Regions from separate parts of the Kitasatospora sp. NPDC091207 genome, predicted to be linked through region 2. Evidence: riboswitches for the same ligand, from Rfam matches in the RefSeq annotation. Region 2 holds a riboswitch; each other region holds the start of a gene.
What was found. A riboswitch is a leader RNA that binds a small molecule or an ion and turns the genes downstream of it on or off. The one in region 2 is predicted to bind cobalamin.
Positions count from the first base shown of each region.

Region 1 (6,254 bases), on a different contig from region 2:
GCCGGCGGCCGTCCACGGCGCCGAGCGCGGCCCGGTAGCCGTCCCGGGCGTCGAGGCTGTTCAGCATCCGGTCGAAGCACGGGTCACCGACCACCCGTGCGCGCGGCAGGGCCTCGGGGCAGGAGATCCGCAGCCGGTCCAGCTGTTCCTCGTGCGAGAGGCCCAGGACCTCGACGAACACCCGCCCGCGGTGGGTCAGTTCGCGGCGGGAGAGGCCGGCGGGGGTGACGGTGTCCCCGGTGGACTGGGACACCAGGCGGTTGTAGCCGGCTCCGTGCGGCAGGACGATCAGCGGGGCGTCCAGCCGGCCCATCGAGGAGTGGACGGCACAGGCGACGGCGAGGTCGAAGCGGTGCCGGGTGGCCTCCCGCCAGTCCAGGAGGGTGAACCCGGGCAGGCCGCGCAGGAACGCGTCCAGTCCGGCGGTGAAGGCCGAGCCGGGGTTGACGGTGAGGTAGAAGCGGACGCTGTCGCGGTCGCGGAGCAGGGTGAGCGCGTCGAGGACGCGGGTGGCGGACGTGAGGGTGCGGACGACCGCGAGGACGCGTGCCTCGACCGGCCGGGTGTTCCAGCGGTCGTCGTCGGGCCAGGCCCGGCCCCGGGGCCTGCGGCGGATCAGCACGCGATGATCGTACTCATCCGGGCGTGCGCCGGGGCGGTGGCCGGACGGTGGGTCAGCCGGCCGCGGTGGTGGGCTCGTGGGGCCCGGCCACGGGGGCCGGTTCGTGGTGCCCGGGTGCGGCGGTGGGCTCGTGGTGCCCGGGCGAGCCGGCGGGCTCGTGGTGCTCGGGCGAGCCGGCCGGTTCGTGGTGCTCGGCGGCGGCGCACGCGTCCAGCAGGGGGCGCATCGCCTCGTCCAGAAGCCGGTAGCGCACCACCCGCCCGTCCTTGTCGCCGGTGACCACGCCCGCCGTGCGCAGCAGCCGCAGTGCCTGCGAGACGGCCGGGTCGCGCATCCCGGTGGCGACCGCCAGGTCGGTGACGGCGAGCGGGCCGGCCCGGTGCAGGGCGAGCAGCAGGGCGAGCCGCCCGGGGTCGGCGAGCAACGAGAACCGCTCGGCCCAGGACCGGACGTGCCCGGTGTCGCCGATCGCGGCGATGGCCTCGCAGACCCGGTGCCCGTCGATGGTGCGGTGGCCCGCGCGGTCGGCCGGTACGAGATGCATGCGGACATTCTCGCAGCCCCGGGGCTGTGATTCCGGACACCTGCGTAGGTGCGCAGCCTTGCAAGGGTGTGGCGGGGGACCCTACGGTGTTGCCCGCCGTGGTGTTCGGGAAGACCGGTGACGGACTCTCAGGAGTCCGGAGTCCGGAGCGGCCCTCGCCACTGTGATCGGGGGAGTCGTCCGTGCCCACGACGCCACTGGGTGCCTCGCGCACCCGGGAAGGCGGGCACGGGAGCCCCGTAAGCCAGGAGACCGGCCACGGCATCTCACGAACGACTTTCCACGAGGTGCTGGAGCGTGATCCCACGATGAACCTGCCCGAAACCGCCGCCCCCGCGGCGCCGTCCGCCTTGCCCGCCTTCCGCTGGAAGCGTGAGGACACCATCCGTACGGCCGGGTTGATGGGGGTGATCCTGGCCATGCACGTGGTGGCGTTCGGGACGCTCTTCTTCCTGGTGGCACCCGAGGGCTACGCGGTCGGTACGCAGGTCTTCGGGGTGGGCCTGGGGATCACCGCCTACACCCTCGGCATGCGGCACGCCTTCGACGCCGACCACATCGCGGTGATCGACAACACCACCCGCAAGCTGATGGCGGACGGCAAGCGGCCCGTCTCGGTGGGCTTCTGGTTCGCCCTCGGGCACTCCTCGATGGTGGTCCTGATGGCCGCCCTGGTGGCGGGCGGCGCCCAGCTGGCCAACACGCTGATGGACGACGAGTCCCCCACCCACCAGTGGCTGGGCGTGGTGGGCACCTCGGCGTCCGGTGCCTTCCTGTACCTGATCGGCGCGCTCAACCTGGCCGCCCTGTTCGGCATCCTGAAGGTGTTCCGGTCGATGCGCGAGGGCCGCTTCGACGAGGCGGAGCTGGAGGAGCACCTCAACGCGCGCGGCCTGCTGGCCCGGGTGCTGAACCGGGCGACCCGCTCGATCACCCGGCCCGGCCAGATGTTCCCGGTGGGGATGGTGCTCGGCCTCGGCTTCGACACCGCGACCGAGGTGACGCTGATGGTGATGGCCGGCTCCGGCGCGGCCTCCGGGCTGCCCTGGTACGCGATCGTCTGCCTGCCGCTGCTGTTCGCGGCGGGGATGAGCCTGTTCGACACGCTGGACGGGACGTTCATGAACTTCGCGTACCAGTGGGCGTTCTCCAATCCGGTGCGCAAGGTGTACTACAACCTGACCATCACTGGGCTGTCGATCGCGGTGGCCTTCATCATCGGCACCATCGAGCTGGTCGGGGTGCTGCACGAGAAGCTGGACCTCACCGACCCGGTGAGCGGCTGGATCGCCGACCTCTCGCTGGACAACGTCGGCTACGTCATCGTCGGGCTGTTCGTGGTGGTCTGGGCAGCGGCGATCGCCTACTGGCGGCTGGCCGGTGTCGAGCGGCGCTGGAGTCCGCGGTCCACGCTGCCCGCGGGTGACGTGCCCGCCCAGGGGGCGGCGGCCGAGGACGCCGCCGACCTCGCCACGTAGCCGGGCGTCCTCGACGCGCGAGGCGGCGCCCACCCGAGCGGATCGGGTGGGCGCCGCCTCCGGCTGTCCGCCGGATCAGCCGTGCCGCGTGCCGTAGCGCTGGTGGAAGCGCTCGACGCGGCCGGCGGTGTCCAGGACGCGGGACCGGCCGGTGTAGAAGGGGTGGCTCGCCGCGGAGATCTCGACGTCGACCACCGGACGGGTGGTGCCGTCCTCCCGGGTGATCGTCCGGTCGCCGGTCAGGGTGGAGCGGGTCAGGAAGGTCAGGCCGCCGGCCGTGTCGCGGAAGACGACCGGGCGGTAGGAGGGGTGGATGCCGGGCTTCATCAGCGGGGCTCCTCTCGGGTCGGAGGGTGGGGCGGGGGAGTCGGGGTGCGGGCCGGTGCGGGCCGGGGTCAGCGCTCCTCGCGGAAGTCGACGTGCCGGCGCGCGGCCGGGTCGAACTTGCGCAGCACCAGCCGGTCCGGGTCGTTGCGGCGGTTCTTGCGGGTCACGTACGTGAAGCCCGTTCCGGCCGTGGACCTGAGCCTCACGACGGGGCGCAGTTCGCTGCTGGCCATGGGTCCTCCTCCTGGTCCGGGCGGCCCGGCGGGGCCGCCCCGGCGCCCGGTCGAGGCCGGACACCGAAATGGAAGTCGTTTTCGTGTGGTCCAACGCGGCCGCCGCCCGGCCCATTCCCGGGCCGTCGGGCCCGGCTCGGCCGCGGGCCGTCGGAGGTACTGCCGTCGGCCGCGCGCGACCGCGCACACGCCGGGGCTCACGACGGCCGGGCCCGCTCCGACCGCCCGTCCGGGGAGGCCGCCCGGCCATGCCCGTCCGCCCGCCACCGGCCCGGCTGCCCGGTCCGGGGCCCGGTCGGATCCGCTCGGCGGGCGGATCGTGGTGCGGCTCCGTAGGCTCGACGCATGTCTGATGCGTACGCGGGCCGGCGGGAGCGTCTGAGGGTGCACTGCAGTGCGACCGGGGCCGATGCGGCGCTGATCACCCGGGCGGCGAACGTGCGGTACCTGACCGGGTGCCCGCCGTGCGGCGCGACGCTGCTGCTGACCCGGGAGCAGGTCCTGCTGGCGCTGCCGGACGACCTGCCGCCGGACGACACCGGTGAGCACCTGATCGCCGAGGACGTCACCCGGGTACCGGTGGCGGCGGGGGCGGACACCGCGCTGGCCGGCGCCGCGGCCGCGGCCCGGCTCCGGGTCGGCGACCTCGCGGTGGAGGAGCACGACCTGACCGTCACCCGGCACCGGGCGGTGGCGGGCCTGGCCGAGGGCGTCCGGCTGGCCGATCTCGGCCGGGCGGTCGAGCGGCTGCGGGTGGTCAAGGACGAGCACGAGATCGCCGACCTGCGGATCGCGGCCGAGATCGCCGACCAGGCGCTCGGCGAACTGCTGGAGTCGATCCTGGTGGGCCGCACCGAGCGGCACCTGGCGATGGAACTGGAACGCCGGATGATCGACCACGGCGCGGACCGGGCGGCCTTCCCGGTCTCGGTCGGCACCGGCAGCCACTCCGGTCAGCAGGCCCACCAGCCCACCGACCGGCGGGTGGAGGAGGGCGACTTCCTCACCGTCGTCCTCGGCGCGCAGTACCGGGGGTACGGCGTCTCCACCGCCCGGACCTTCGTGATCGGCGCGGCCCCCGCGCCCTGGCAGGTGGAGCTGCACCGGCTGGTGTTCCGGGCCCAGCGGGCCGGGCGGGAGGCGCTCGGTCCGGGCGTCGAGCAGTACGTGCCCGACCAGGCCGCCCGGGAGATCCTCCACGCGGCCGGGCACACCGAGAGCTCGCCGCACCCCGTCGGGCACGGCATCGGGCTGGAGATCCGGGAGGCCCCGCGCCTCGGGCCGTCGGACATGGGTAAACTGGACAGCCGCGTGCCGGTCACCGTCGGTCCAGGGGTTCACCTCCCGGGCCGGGGCGGTGTCCGGATCGAGGACACGCTCGTGGTGCGCCCCCTCGAAGAGGGCGGGCCCGAGCTGCTCACCATCACCACCAAGGAGCTCCTCGCCCTGTGATCCGTGACCGCCCGGAGGCGGCCGCGGGCGGCAGGACGCGTCCCTTGGTTCCTTGACAGCTATATCCAGGAGTAAGTGCGCCCGTGGCTTCCACGAACGATCTCAAGAACGGCATGGTTCTCAAGCTGGAGGGCGGCAAGCTCTGGTCCGTCGTCGAGTTCCAGCACGTCAAGCCCGGTAAGGGCCCGGCCTTCGTGCGCACCAAGCTCAAGGAGGTCCTGACGGGCAAGGTCGTCGACAAGACCTTCAACGCCGGCACCAAGGTCGAGACCGCCAACGTCGACAAGCGTGGCATGCAGTTCTCGTACAAGGACGGCGAGAACTTCGTGTTCATGGACACGGACACCTACGACCAGACCACGATCGAGCCCGCCGTCGTCGGCGACGCCGCGAAGTACCTGCTGGAGGGCTTCGAGGCCCTGGTCGCCATGTACGAGGGCGCCCCCCTGTACATCGAGCTCCCGGCCTCGGTCGAGCTGACCATCTCCCACACCGAGCCGGGCGTCCAGGGCGACCGCTCCACCGGTGGCTCCAAGCCGGCCACCCTGGAGACCGGTGCCGAGATCGCCGTGCCGCTGTTCATCGTGACCGGCGAGAAGATCAAGGTCGACACCCGCGACGGCGGCTACCTCGGCCGGGTGAAGTAAGTCCGTGTCGGCCGCACGCAGTAAGGCCCGTACGCGAGCCTTCCAGATCCTCTTCGAGGCCGACCACCGCGGGGTCGACCCGCAGCGGGTCCTCGCCGACTGGGTGGCCCGGGCCCGGGAGCCCAAGCCGGACGAGGGCACCCCGCAGGTCGGTGAGTACACCATGGAGCTGATCGAGGGGTACGTCCAGCACGCCCGCCGGATCGACGACCTCATCTCCGAGTACGCGGTGGGCTGGACGCTCGACCGGATGCCGATCGTGGACCGCAACGTCCTGCGGCTCGGTGCGTACGAGCTCATCTGGGAGGACGGCGTCCCGGACGCGGTCGTCCTGGACGAGGCCGTCGAGATCGCCAAGGAGTTCTCCACGGACGACTCCCCGGCCTTCGTCAACGGCCTGCTCGCCCGCTTCCTGGAGCTCAAGCCGAGCATCCGCCGGTAGCGGCACCCGACGTACGGCCGCCGGACCCCGAACAGGGGTCCGGCGGCCGTCGTGCGTTCGGGCCGGGTGGCGTATGTTGGGTCCTACTCGCCAGTAACCTGGTGCGCCGGTGACCCCGCTCGCCGGTGATCCCGCAGCGAAGGGCAGGCCACCCCCCATGACCACGGCGATCCGCAGCGAGTTCGACCAGGGCATCGCCCTCAGCCGGCACCCGGCCGAGCCGGGCCGCTACGACGGTGAACTGGGCGCCGGCTGGCAGATCGGCGGCGGCGTCAACGGCGGGCTGCTGCTCGCGATGGCGGGTCACGCCCTCTCCCTGGAGCACGGCGGGCACGCCGACCCGGTCTCGATCAGCGGCTACTACCTCTCCGCCTCCCACCCCGGCCCGGCCACCGTCCGCACCGAGGTGCTGCGCAGCGGCCGCTCGCTCTCCACCGGCACCGCCTCGCTCAGCCAGGACGGCGTGGAGCGGCTGCGGGTGGTCGCCACCCACGGCGACCTCGCCGACG
Region 1 covers NZ_JBIVVS010000006.1:73,417-79,670, reverse strand. The annotation lists gene ACIQTO_RS13460 (hypothetical protein) at 1-622, opposite strand, end outside; partial or broken gene ACIQTO_RS13455 (ArsR/SmtB family transcription factor) at 825-1,166, opposite strand; cobalamin riboswitch at 1,249-1,442, shown strand; gene ACIQTO_RS13450 (HoxN/HupN/NixA family nickel/cobalt transporter) at 1,475-2,644, shown strand; gene ACIQTO_RS13445 (type B 50S ribosomal protein L31) at 2,720-2,971, opposite strand; gene rpmG (50S ribosomal protein L33) at 3,040-3,204, opposite strand; gene ACIQTO_RS13435 (M24 family metallopeptidase) at 3,550-4,656, shown strand; gene efp (elongation factor P) at 4,740-5,303, shown strand; gene nusB (transcription antitermination factor NusB) at 5,308-5,745, shown strand; gene ACIQTO_RS13420 (thioesterase family protein) at 5,903-6,254, shown strand, end outside.
Region 1: linked by a shared signal. The riboswitch ahead of ACIQTO_RS13450 (HoxN/HupN/NixA family nickel/cobalt transporter) and the one ahead of metE (5-methyltetrahydropteroyltriglutamate--homocysteine S-methyltransferase) in region 2 are both predicted to bind cobalamin.

Region 2 (6,254 bases):
GAGACGACTGCGCCTGCCGCCCAGCCCCAGGACGGGTCCAGTTCGGTGTAGTCGCGGAGCGAGCCGTCGGCGTCCCGGTTGTAGCCCTTGGGGTGGTCCTCGTGGATGCTCATGTCCCCCGGGGAGGGGAAGTAGGTGTGGCGCAGGCCGATGCGGTCGACGATGCGCCGGTTGATCTCCTCACCGATCGGCCGCCCGGTGACCTTCTGGATGATCAGGCCCGCCAGCAGGTAGTTGGTGTTGTTGTACTCCCACCGCGTGCCCGGGGCGAAGTGGGCCTTCTGGGCGAGGGCCACGTCAAGGAGTTCACGCGGTTCGTAGTACCGCGTCGGACTGGTGAGGATCGAGTCCTTGTCCACGTACTCGGGCAGGCCGCTGGTGTGCTGCAGCAGCTGACGGACGGTGATGTGGCGCCCGTCGATACCGTCACCGCGCAGGAGACCCGGCAGGTAGGTCTCAACGGGGGAGTCCAGGCCCACCTTTCCTTCGGCGACGAGCTGGAGCACGACGACGGCGGTGAAGGTCTTGGTGTTGCTGCCGATCCGTACCTGCCCGTCCACGGGCACCTTGGCCCCGGTGGCGAGATTGCCGACGCCGGCCGTGTAGTTGCGGGTGCGGCCGTCACGGCCCTTGACGGCGGCCAGCGCGGCGGGCAGGCCGTCGTCCTTCACCAGCGCGTTCAGGCTCGACTGGACACTGTCCGGCCTGCCGCCCGCGAACGCCGCGGTCGGTGCCAGTGCTCCGGCCGCCATGACCCCGGCTGCCACGGCGGTCACGACCGCCACCACCCGATGCCGGTTCAAAAAGCGGCTGTGCGGTGCATGCTCGTACACGAAAGGAACCCTCCGATGAATGGCGCCGGTGATTCCCGGCCTTGATCAAGAGGACCATTCGAGGGCAGGGGAGTTCGTCCGCACCCAGGACGAGACCGCACCCGGGAGCAGGCTCCGGGAACCGCCCCCGGCCAGGACCGTGCTCCTGGCCACCGACGCCGACCGAAGGAGCCGTCGAGGAGATGCTTCAAGCGAGGGCGGGGATCGATCCCGCCGACCTCAACGCGCTGCTGGATGTTCTCGCGATCGACAGCACCGACAGTGCGTGGCGCAACCGTTGTGTCGAGGACTGGTGGGGCTCCCCCTCCTGGCCGACGCGAGTCGACCAGTTCGTGGCCATGCTCGACAGCCCGGCAGCTCACCCCCCCCGGGGTCACAGGGATGACGAGCAACCGCGACCTGAGTCCGAATCCACCGGTCAATGGCCGGTCCAGGGCCCGGACATGAAAGCGGAGATGCCCCCATCGACGACACCGACCGGTTGCGGCACGGCGCGTTGGGCCTGCTGTTCGGCGGGGAGCGCGCACCTTCGACGCTGGGTACCTCCCTGCGCGCCTTCACGCACGGCCACAACCGGCAACTCCACGCGGTGCACAGGCACTTCCTTGCCCGACTGGCCCGGACGACGCCACTGCTGCCGGGCGCGGACAAGGTCGCGTTCGTCGACATCGACCCCACCCACCGGCGCGTCTACGGTCGTGCGAAGCAGGGTGCCGAGGTCGGACGCTTCAAGGCGCCCTGCACCCGTCCTCGCCACCTTCAACACGCCGACGGCCTGCCTGGTGATCGTGGCGGTCCGGCTGCGGCGGGGCAAGGCCGCCGACGCCGGTGGAGCCGGGCCCTTCACCGCCGAGGCCATCGGCCCGGCCGCGCCGGAGCGCGCCGGGGCGCTTGCGTGGCCGGAAACGGTCCACGTGGCCATCCGGTATCCGGACAAGCGGCGACAGGCGCGCCTCGCTGGGCCTAGGCTGGGCCTCGCAGTAGGTTCGCCGTGTCCTCCAGCCATGGCGTCGTAAGAGGGAACCCGGTGGGAATCCGGGACTGCCCCGCAGCGGTGAGTGGGAACGACCGCCGTCACATGCACTGGGCCCCAGCGGGGTCCGGGAAGCGACGGCCAGTAGGGGTCCGCCTGGTTCGACAGGTGGATGTGCCCGCGAGTCCGAAGACCTGCCACTGTCCGCGTGCACCCCGCACGCGGTGATCTCGGTGACCTCGAGGGCGGGTCGGCGGAGCGGGCGGGCCCATCCTGGTGCCGTGCCCCCACTGTCGTACCTCCACGCCGTCGTGCTCTCCCGGGATCGCAGCGCGACTCGCGAAGGAGAGTTCCGTGTCATCGAGTTCCACCACCCCGCAGGCCACCGTGTACGGCTACCCGAGGCAGGGCCCGAACCGGGAGCTGAAGAAGGCCGTCGAGGGGTACTGGGCCGGCCGTGTCGACGCCGCCGCCCTGCACGCCACCGCCGCCGGACTGCGCCGTGACAACTGGCGCCGGCTGACCGGGGCGGGCGTCACCGAAGTCCCCACCGGCGACTTCTCGCTCTACGACCACGTCCTGGACACCACGGTCGCGGTCGGCGCGATCCCGCCGCGCCACCGCGCCGCCGTCGAGGCCGACCCGCTGGACGGCTACTTCGCCATGGCCCGCGGCACGCAGGATGTCGCGCCGCTGGAGATGACCAAGTGGTTCGACACCAACTACCACTACCTGGTACCCGAGTTGGGCCCGGACACGGTCTTCGTCGCGAACTCCGCGAAGCCGGTCGCCGAACTGCGGGAGGCCCTCGGCCTCGGCCACCGGGCCCGGCCGGTGCTGGTCGGCCCGCTGACGTACCTGCTGCTCGCCAAGCCCGCTCCCGGCGTGGCCGCCGACTTCCAGCCGGTCACCCTGCTGGACCGGCTGCTGCCCGTCTACGCCGAACTCCTCGCCGACCTGCGCGCCGCGGGCGCCGAGTGGGTCCAGCTCGACGAACCGGCCCTGGTCCAGGACCGCACCCCGGCCGAGCTGAACGCCGCCGCCCGCGTCTACCGCGAACTCGGCGCGCTCACCGACCGGCCGAGCATCCTGGCCGCGACGTACTTCGACCGCCTCGGCGAGGCCCTCCCCGTCCTGGCCAAGGCCCCGATCGAGGGCATCGGCCTGGACTTCACCGGCCCGGGCGCCGCCAACCTCGACGACCTTGCCGCCGTCGGCGGCCTGCCCGGCAAGCGCCTGGTCGCGGGCGTGGTGGACGGCCGCAACATCTGGATCAACAACCTGGAGAAGTCCCTCGCCACCCTCGGTACCCTGCTCGGGCTGGCCGACCGGGTCGACGTCGCGCCGTCCTCCTCCCTCCTGCACGTCCCGCTCGACGCCGACGCCGAACGCGACCTCGACCCGCAGGTCGCCCGCTGGCTCGCCTTCGCCCGCCAGAAGACCGAGGAGATCACCATCCTCGCCCGCGGCCTGCGCGACGGAGTCGACACCATCGCGGCCCAACTGGCCGCCAACCGCGCCGACCTGGCCTCCCGTGCCGCCTCCGCGCTGACCCACGACCCGGCCGTCCGGGCCCGCGTCGCCGCCACCACCCCCGCGGACGCCCACCGCGCCCAGGCCTACCCCGAGCGCGCCGAGGCGCAGCGGACCCGCCTGAACCTGCCGCTGCTGCCGACCACCACCATCGGCTCCTTCCCGCAGACCACCGAACTGCGCACGGCCCGCGCCGACCTGCGGGCCGGCCGCATCGACGACGGCGCCTACCAGGACCGGATGCGGGCCGAGGTCCGCGAGGTGATCGCCTACCAGGAGAAGGCCGGCATCGACGTCCTGGTCCACGGCGAGCCCGAGCGCAACGACATGGTCCAGTACTTCGCCGAGCAGCTGACCGGCTACCTGGCCACCCAGCAGGGCTGGGTGCAGTCCTACGGCACCCGCTACGTCCGCCCGCCGGTGCTGGCCGGCGACATCTCCCGCCCGCACCCGATGACCGTCGACTGGTACCGCTACGCGGCGGACCTGACGGACCGTCCGGTCAAGGGCATGCTCACCGGCCCGGTGACCATGCTCGCCTGGTCCTTCGTCCGGGACGACCAGCCGACCGGCGACACCGCCCGGCAGGTCGCGCTCGCCCTGCGCGACGAGGTGACCGACCTGGAGACGGCCGGCGCGGCCGTCATCCAGGTCGACGAGCCCGCGCTGCGCGAGACCCTGCCGCTGCGGGCGGCCGACCGCCCCGGCTACCTGGAGTGGGCCACCGGGTCGTTCCGGCTCTCCACCTCCGGGGTCCGTGCCGACACCCAGATCCACACCCACATGTGCTACGCCGAGTTCGGCGCGATCATGACCGCGATCGACGAGCTCGACGCCGACGTGATCTCCCTGGAGGCGGCCCGTTCGCACATGGAGGTCGCCCACGAGCTCGCCGAGGCCGGCTACCCGCGCGAGGTCGGCCCGGGTGTCTACGACATCCACTCGCCCCGGGTGCCGAGCGCCGGGGAGGCCGCCTCGCTGCTGCGGGCCGGCCTGGCCGCGATTCCGGCGGAGCGGCTCTGGGTCAACCCCGACTGCGGTCTGAAGACCCGCGGCTGGACCGAGACCCGCGCCTCCCTGGAGAACCTGGTCGCCGCGGCCCGCGCGGTCCGGGGGGAGCTGGCCGGCTGACGTCGTCCTGCCGGGGCGGGTGCGACCTCGCGACCACCCGCCCCGGCACCGTCCGGGGCAGAACGTCACGTGCGGGCCGGGCGCCGCCGGTGCGGTGACCGTCCCGCGCTCCACGGGACGGTCACCGTTCACCCCCGGCCGTCGAGGCCCAGGTTCTGGTAGATCTCCGTCGTGACCGTGGAGAAGTTCATGGTCATGAAATGCAGTCCGGGGTTTCCTCGGAAATCAGTCGCCGGCACATTTCCGTGGCGTGGTCGATGCCGATGGCGCGGACCTCGTCAGGGCGGTCCCGGGCGGCTCTCATGCGGTCGGAGAATGTCTTCGGAATGACCGCGGTACTGAGCGCCGGAATACGGTCGAGGGACCGCGTCGTGGTGATCGGCATGATCTCCGGGATGATCGGGATGTCGCATCCTGATTTCTCCACCCGGTTCCGAAGGCGCAGATAGTCGTCCACGTCGAAGAACATCTGGGTGATCGCGTAGTCGGCCCCCGCCCGGCATTTCTCCACGAAGTGCCGGATCTCGCTGTCCCAGTCGGGCGACCGGGGGTGCAGCTCCGGGAAGGCGGCCACCCCGACGCAGAAGTCCCCCGACTCCTTGATCAGCCGGACGAGTTCCGCCGCGTACTCCACGCCGTCCGGGTGGCGCGCCCACGCGCCGAGCGGATCGCCGGGCGGATCGCCGCGCAGCGCGAGGACGTTGCGAACTCCCTGGTCAGCATAGTGACCGAGGAAGTACCTCCAACCTGCGGATCGCGTTCCACAGTCCCGCTTCCGCCTGCGCGCTTCGGGGTGGCATGAACTCGAAGGAGTACGAGCGTTCCCCCGTTGCCAGGAGTTCGCGGATGGAGAGTGCCCGATCAGTCCTTGTGCTGGGGGTTCCGAGAGCCATGGGGACATGATCGGGTCGGCCGGTGGTGCTGGCTCACCCTGTCCACTTGTTGATACACCGAATTGAGGCCGGAGCTGAGTCGGGAAGTGAATGAGGCACCATGAGTCACAATGGTCCCACGCATATGCGCATGGACAAGCTGCCCGGAGTGGACGACTGGGGTCGCTGCGGAGTGATGGGAATCGTGAACGTCACTCCCGACTCGTTCTCCGACGGTGGCCTGTGGCTCGATCCCGGCCGGGCGGTCGCCCACGGGCTGAGGCTGGCGGCGCAGGGCGCCGACATCGTGGACGTCGGCGGCGAGTCCACCCGTCCGGGTGCCGTCAGGGTGACCCCGGAGGAAGAGACGAGACGGGTGCTTCCCGTGGTGCGGGCACTCGTCGCCGCCGGAGTGGCCGTCAGCGTGGACACGATGCGCGCGGACGTCGCCGAGGCGGCGGTGGACTGCGGCGCGCGGATCATCAACGACGTCAGCGGAGGCCGGGCGGATCCGCGGATGGCGTCCGTCGTGGCCCGTACCGGTGTTCCCTTCGTGGTGATGCACTGGCGGGGACAGTCCGCCGGGATGGACGAACTCGCGGAGTACGAGGACGTCGTGGCCGAGGCGATCAGCGAGGTGGCACACCAGATGGCCGTGGTGGTCTCCGCCGGGGTGGACCTCGACCAGCTCGTCGTCGACCCGGGCCTCGGCTTCGCCAAGGGCCGCGAGGACGACTGGGCCCTGCTCGCCCGGCTCGACGCCTGGGCCGCCCTCGGCCGCCCCGTCCTGGTGGCGGCGTCCCGGAAGCGTTTCCTCGGGACACTGCTCGCCGACCCGGCGACCGGTGAGCCCCGGCCCGCCCGCGCCCGCGACGCCGCCACGGCGGCCGTGTCCACGCTGGCAGCGGTCCA
Region 2 covers NZ_JBIVVS010000011.1:145,123-151,376, forward strand. The annotation lists gene ACIQTO_RS20150 (serine hydrolase domain-containing protein) at 1-752, opposite strand, end outside; gene ACIQTO_RS20155 (hypothetical protein) at 1,252-1,755, opposite strand; cobalamin riboswitch at 1,799-2,023, shown strand; gene metE (5-methyltetrahydropteroyltriglutamate--homocysteine S-methyltransferase) at 2,161-4,470, shown strand; partial or broken gene ACIQTO_RS20165 (methylenetetrahydrofolate reductase) at 4,599-5,363, opposite strand; gene folP (dihydropteroate synthase) at 5,494-6,254, shown strand, end outside.

Region 3 (6,254 bases), on a different contig from region 2:
CCGCTCGTCGGCGTGCAGGACCTCGTCGACCACCGCGTGCCCGCCGTCGGCCCATTCGACGGCCCAGCGGCCGGGGCGGGCGCTCTCGGCGGTGCGGGTGAAGGTGGCCCGACCGGCGCCCAGGGCCAGCACCACCACGGGGCCGGCGGCCCGCTCACGGGCGGCCGCCGGGTTGACCATCCGCTCGGACGCCCTCCGGCCGATCAGCAGGACGGCGGCCCCGGTGCCGACGGCGGCGGCCGCCACTACGGCTGCGGTTCCCCAACGCATATCGCTCCCCGCTCGTTCGTCGCGGACTGGGCAGTGTGCCCACCAGTCCACTCGCGGGGACGGCGCCCGGCCACCGGACACGGCCGTCCGGGTCACGCCGGGCCAGGGTTCGCGGCACGGCTCGCGGCACGGCGCGGCTCGCGGCACGGCGCGGCTCGCGGCACGGCAGGGAGAGAGCGGAGCGGACCGCGGCCGGTCAGACCGGGATCCCGGTCTCCAGCCGCCCCAGCAGCTCCCAGAACCGCTCGCCCAGCGGCCGGGCCACCGGCGCCGCGGCGGGGCCCGCCGCCGGGGCCGGGGAGCCCCAGCTGCCGGCGCCCCAGTGGGAGGCGACCTGGTACTCGCTCTGCAGCGCCGTCAGCACGGCGACGAGGTCGTCCTCGTGCACCGGCACGATCCGGCCGATCGCCCGGACGTGCGCCTGCCAGCGGCCGTCCACGCCCTGCCGCAGCCGCCGGTCCAGCTCGTCCGCCCGGCCCGTCACCGCGACCAGCTCGCGCAGCGTCAGGCCGAGCACCTGGGCCAGCGCGTACGTCTGCTCCTGCCCACCGTCCCACTGGCCGGTCGCCTCCGCCCGCTGGTACTGCCGCAGGTCGATGCCGATCCGGCGGGCCGCGCTCTCCTGGTTGAGCTCCCGGGCGACCCGGAAGTCCCGCAGCCGGGCCGGGCGGACGCCCATCAGCTGGGCCGGCGGGCACCAGAGCGCCCGGGCCAGCGCGACGAACTCCTCCTCGGCGGGGCGCAGCTCACCGCTCTCCCAGCCGAGCAGGTGGGCGGGCAGCAGCCGGACACCGTGCGCGGCCATGCCCTCGACCACCTGTTCGGGGGTCAGGCCGAGTCCGGCGCGGTGCGCGCGGGCGGCCGCGGGCGAGAAGGGCACCGGAGGCACGGCGGGTGGCTGTCTGCGTCGCATGGGACCCGACGGTAGGGGGTGGTCCGGCCGCCCCCCAGCCGCCGAACACACGAAGCGGGCCTGGAGGGTTCTCCAGGCGACTGGACGATCGCACAGGCTGTCATGCCCCTGCGGGGGGTGGTGATCAGAGATAGCGACGGGGCCGGGAAACCCCCGGGCGCTGTGACCAACCCCTCCGTGACCTTGGTTGACGCACGGTTCGGCCGCGTGATGGGATCCTTCAGCCAAACGGAGGCATGCAGAGGAAGCCGGTGCGAGTCCGGCGCGGTCCCGCCACTGTCACCGGGGAGCACACTCGGAGCCCCTCCTCGCCCCACGCGGCGCCGGAGGGGTCCATCGCGGCGGGCCGTCAGAAGCAGCCGGAAGGCCCGGGGGTGCGTTCGACCCGGAAGCCAGGAGACTCTCGCCCCCGGTTCGTCGATCCAGGGCGCGGACCCTGAGTGAGGACACGCACGCGATGCAGGCTGCCCCGACCTTCCGAGCCCTCTGCTGTCCACCGTGCGCCCGCTGACCCGCGCCGCCGCCTTCGCGCTGGGCGCCGTGGCCGGGTACCTCGCCGACGCCCGCTTCGCCGATCCGCGGCGCGGCCACCCGGTGGCCGTCTTCGGCAGTGCGGCCGGCCGGCTGGAGCGGCGGATCTGGCGCGACGACCGCGCGGTCGGCACCGCCTTCACCGCGCTCTGCGTGGGTGCCGTCGCCGCCGGCGCGGTGGCCGCCGACCGCACCCTGGGCCGCCGACCGCTCGGGCGGGCCGCGCTGGCCGCCGCCGCGACCTGGACGGTGCTCGGCGGCACCTCGCTCACCCGCGAGGCCCGCACGATCGGGCGCTCGCTCGCCGCGCACGACCTCGCGGCGGCGCGCGGGCGGCTGCCGCACCTGTGCGGACGCGACCCGAGCGCCCTCGACGAGCGGCAGATCGCCCGCGCGGTGGTCGAGTCGGTCGCCGAGAACACCGCCGACGCCGTGGTCAACGCGCTCGTCTGGGGCGCCCTCGCGGGCACGCCCGGGCTGCTGGCGTTCCGCGCGGTCAACACCCTCGACGCGATGGTCGGCCACCGCTCGCCGCGCCACGCCCGGTTCGGCTGGGCCTCGGCGCGGCTGGACGACGTGGCGGGCTGGCCGGGCGCCCGGCTGACCGCGCTGCTGGCGGTCGCCGCCGCGCCCGAGCCCCGGACGGCCTGGCGGGTCTGGCGCCGGGACGGCTCCGCCCACCCCAGCCCCAACGCCGGCCAGGCCGAATCGGCCTTCGCCGGCGCCCTCGGCGTGCGCCTCGGCGGCACCCTGCGGTACGGCAGCCGGGTGGAGCACCGGCCGGTGCTGGGCGGCGAGCTGCGGCCGGTGACGGTGGACGACATCGAGCGCGCCTGCCGGCTCTCCCGCCGGGTGGGACTGCTCGCACTGGGTACGACCGTCGCCGGGCACGCCGTCGTGCGGGCACTCGGGGCGGGGACGAGAAGGGGGAGCGCATGAGCAACGCACTGCTGGTCGCCGGGACGACCTCGGACGCCGGGAAGAGCGTGGTCACCGCGGGCATCTGCCGCTGGCTGGCCCGTCAGGGCATCGCCGTGGCGCCGTTCAAGGCGCAGAACATGTCCTTGAACTCCTTCGTCACCGCCGACGGCGCGGAGATCGGCCGCGCCCAGGCGATGCAGGCCCAGGCGGCCCGGGTGGAGCCCGAGGCGGCGATGAACCCGGTGCTGCTGAAGCCCGGCGCGGACGGCCGCAGCCAGGTGGTGCTGCTCGGCCGGGCGGTCGCCGAGGTCGGCGCGCTGGACTACCGCGAGCGCAAGCCCGTCCTGCTGGAACGGGCCCTGGAGTGCCTGGCCGACCTGCGCCGCCGCTACGACGTGGTGGTCTGCGAGGGCGCCGGGTCGCCCGCCGAGATCAATCTGCGCGACCGGGACATCGCCAACATGGGCCTGGCCACCGCCGCCGCGCTGCCGGTCGTGGTGGTCGGCGACATCGACCGCGGCGGCGTGTTCGCGGCGATGTACGGGACGCTGGCGCTGCTGTCGCGGGAGGACCAGCGGCATGTCGCGGGCTGGTTCGTCAACAAGTTCCGCGGCGACGCGCGGCTGCTGGCGCCCGGGCTGGAGATGCTGCGCGAGCTGACCGGCCGTCCGGTGCTGGGCACCCTGCCGATGCTGTCCGGGCTCTGGCTGGACGCCGAGGACTCGCTGGACCTGACCACCGTGGTGGACCGCACCGAGGGCCGCGGACCGCTCGGCGCCGACGTGCTGCGGGTGGCCGTGGTGCGCTTCCCCCGGCTCTCCAACTTCACCGACGTGGACGCGCTGGCGCAGGAGCCCGGGGTGCTGGTCCGCTGGGCCACCCGGCCCGAGGAGCTGGCCGACGCCGACCTGGTGATCCTGCCCGGCACCCGGGCCACCGTGGCCGACCTGGCCTGGCTGCGCGAACGCGGCCTGGAGCCGGCCCTGCGGGCCCGGGCCGCGGCCGGGCTGCCGGTCCTCGGCGTCTGCGGCGGCTACCAGATGCTGACGCGCGCCATCCACGACGAGGTCGAGTCCCGGGCCGGCGCCGTCGACGGCCTGGCCCTGCTACCCGCCCACGTCCGGTTCGGCGCCGAGAAGGTGCTCGCCCGGCCGGTCGGCCGGGCGTTCGGGCAGCCGGTCGCGGGCTACGAGATCCACCACGGCGTGGTGACCGTCGAGGGCGGCACCGCGTTCGTCACCGACGAGGACGGCCGGAGCCTGGACGGCTGCCGGGTCGGACCGGTCTGGGGGACGACCTGGCACGGCGTGCTGGAGAACGACGACTTCCGCCGCGCGCTGCTGCGCGAGGTGGCCGGGGCGACGGGCCGGGCCTTCGTGCCGGCCCCGGACACGTCGTTCGCCGAGGCGCGCGAGGCCCGGCTGGACCGGCTGGGCGACCTGATCGACGAGCACGCGGACACCGACGCGCTGTGGAAGCTGATCGAGGGCGGGGTGCCGGCCGCGGGTTCGCTGCCGTTCCTGCCGCCCGGGGCCCCCTTGGAGAATCATGAGTGACGTCCGCTACCCCTTCACCGCGATCGTCGGAATGGCCGACCTGCGGCTCGGGCTGCTGCTCAACGCGGTCTCCCCGGCCGTCGGCGGCGTGCTGGTGCGTGGTGAGAAGGGCACCGCCAAGTCGACCATGGTGCGCGCGCTGGCCGGCCTGCTGCCGTCCATCGCCGCCGTCGACGGCTGCCGCTTCGCCTGCGACCCGGCGGCACCGGACCCGCACTGCCCGGACGGCGCGCACGACGGCGCCGACGAGTCCCACCGCCCCGCCCGGCTGGTCGAGTTGCCGGTCGGCGTCTCCGAGGACCGGATCGTCGGCTCGCTGGACCTGGAGCGCGCGCTGGCCGAGGGCGTCAAGGCGTACGAGCCGGGCCTGCTGGCCCGGGCGCACCGGGGCGTGCTCTACATCGACGAGGTCAACCTGCTCCAGGACCACGTGGTGGACCTGCTGCTGGACGCGGCCGCGATGGGCCGTTCCTACGTGGAGCGCGAGGGCGTGTCGGTGCGGCACGCGGCGCGGTTCCTGCTGGTCGGCACGATGAACCCGGAGGAGGGCGAGCTGCGCCCGCAGCTGCTCGACCGGTTCGGCCTGACCGTGGAGATCGCCGCCACCCGGGAGCCGGCGGAGCGCGCCGAGGTGGTCCGCCGCCGGCTGGCCTACGACGCCGACCCGGCCGGCTTCGCCGTACGGTTCGCCGAGGACGAGCGCGCGCTCGCCGGGCGGATCACCGCGGCGCGCGAGCTGCTGCCCGCGGTCGTACTGACGGACGTGGCGCTGCGCCAGATCACCGCCGTCTGCGCCGCGTTCGAGGTGGACGGGCTGCGCGCGGACATCGTGATGGCCCGCACCGCCGTCGCCCTGGCCGCCTGGGCGGGCCGGACCGAGGTGCTGGAGGAGGACGTCCGCAAGGCCGCCCAGCTGGCCCTGCCGCACCGCCGCCGGCGCAACCCCTTCGACGCGCCGGGCCTGGACGAGGAGCAGCTGGACCGGACGCTGGAGGAGCACGCCCGGCCCGAGGAGCCCCAGCCCGAGGAGTCCGCCGCCGAGGAGCCGAAGCCCGAGGGCGAGGACCCCCGGGACGGCGGGCCCGAGGACGACGGTCCGGGCCCGGACGGCGGCGGCCCGGACGGCGGCCCCGACAACGGCGGCGGCGCACCCGCGCCCTCCGACGCGCCCGACGGCTCCGCGGCCGCCGGGCCCGAGCCGGAGGCACCGGCCGCCGGGGAGCCGGTGCCGCAGCAGAGCCGCGGCGGCGCCCCGGAGTCCGCGCCGGTGGCGGCCGGCGAGCCGTACCGCACCCGGCTGTTCAAGGTCGAGGGCACCGGCAAGGGCGCCCAGGGCCGCCGCTCCCCCGCCGAGACCGACGGCGGCCACACCATCCGCGCCCGCCGCCCGCAGGGGCGGCTCGCCCGGCTGCACCTGAGCGCCACCCTGCGGGCCGCCGCGCCGCACCAGGTGGCGCGCGGGCGGGACTCGCGGGCGCTGGTGCTGCACAAGGACGACTTCCGCGAGCAGGTCCGCCAGGGCCGCGAGTCCAATCTGGTGCTGTTCGTGGTGGACGCCTCCGGCTCGATGGCGGCCCGGCAGCGGATGACCGCCGTCAAGGGCGCCGTGCTCTCGCTGCTGATGGACGCCTACCAGCGCCGCGACAAGATCGGCATGATCACCTTCCGCGGCGCGACCGCCGAGCTGGCCCTGCCGCCGACCTCCTCGGTCGAGGTGGGCGCGGCCCGGCTGGAGTCGCTGCCCACCGGCGGCCGGACCCCGCTGGCGGCCGGGCTGCTGCGGGCCCACGAGGTGCTGCGGGTCGAGCGGATGCGCGACCCGCACCGCCGCCCGCTGCTGGTCGTGGTGACCGACGGCCGGGCGACCGGCTCCCGCGACGCCGTCGCGCGGTCCCAGCGCGCCGCCGAACTGTTCACCGCCCAGGGCGTGGCGAGCGTGGTGCTGGACTGCGAGTCCGGTCCGGTGCGGCTCGGCCTGGCCCGCACGCTGGCCGCCCGGCTGGGCGCCGCCGCCGTGACCCTGGACGAGCTGCGGGCCGAAGGCGTGGCCTCGCTCGTCCGCG
Region 3 covers NZ_JBIVVS010000027.1:29,862-36,115, reverse strand. The annotation lists gene ACIQTO_RS31830 (alpha/beta hydrolase family protein) at 1-270, opposite strand, end outside; gene ACIQTO_RS31825 (transcriptional regulator) at 467-1,183, opposite strand; cobalamin riboswitch at 1,424-1,586, shown strand; gene ACIQTO_RS31820 (cobalamin biosynthesis protein) at 1,682-2,653, shown strand; gene ACIQTO_RS31815 (cobyric acid synthase) at 2,650-4,191, shown strand; gene ACIQTO_RS31810 (putative cobaltochelatase) at 4,184-6,254, shown strand, end outside.
Region 3: linked by a shared signal. The riboswitch ahead of ACIQTO_RS31820 (cobalamin biosynthesis protein) and the one ahead of metE (5-methyltetrahydropteroyltriglutamate--homocysteine S-methyltransferase) in region 2 are both predicted to bind cobalamin.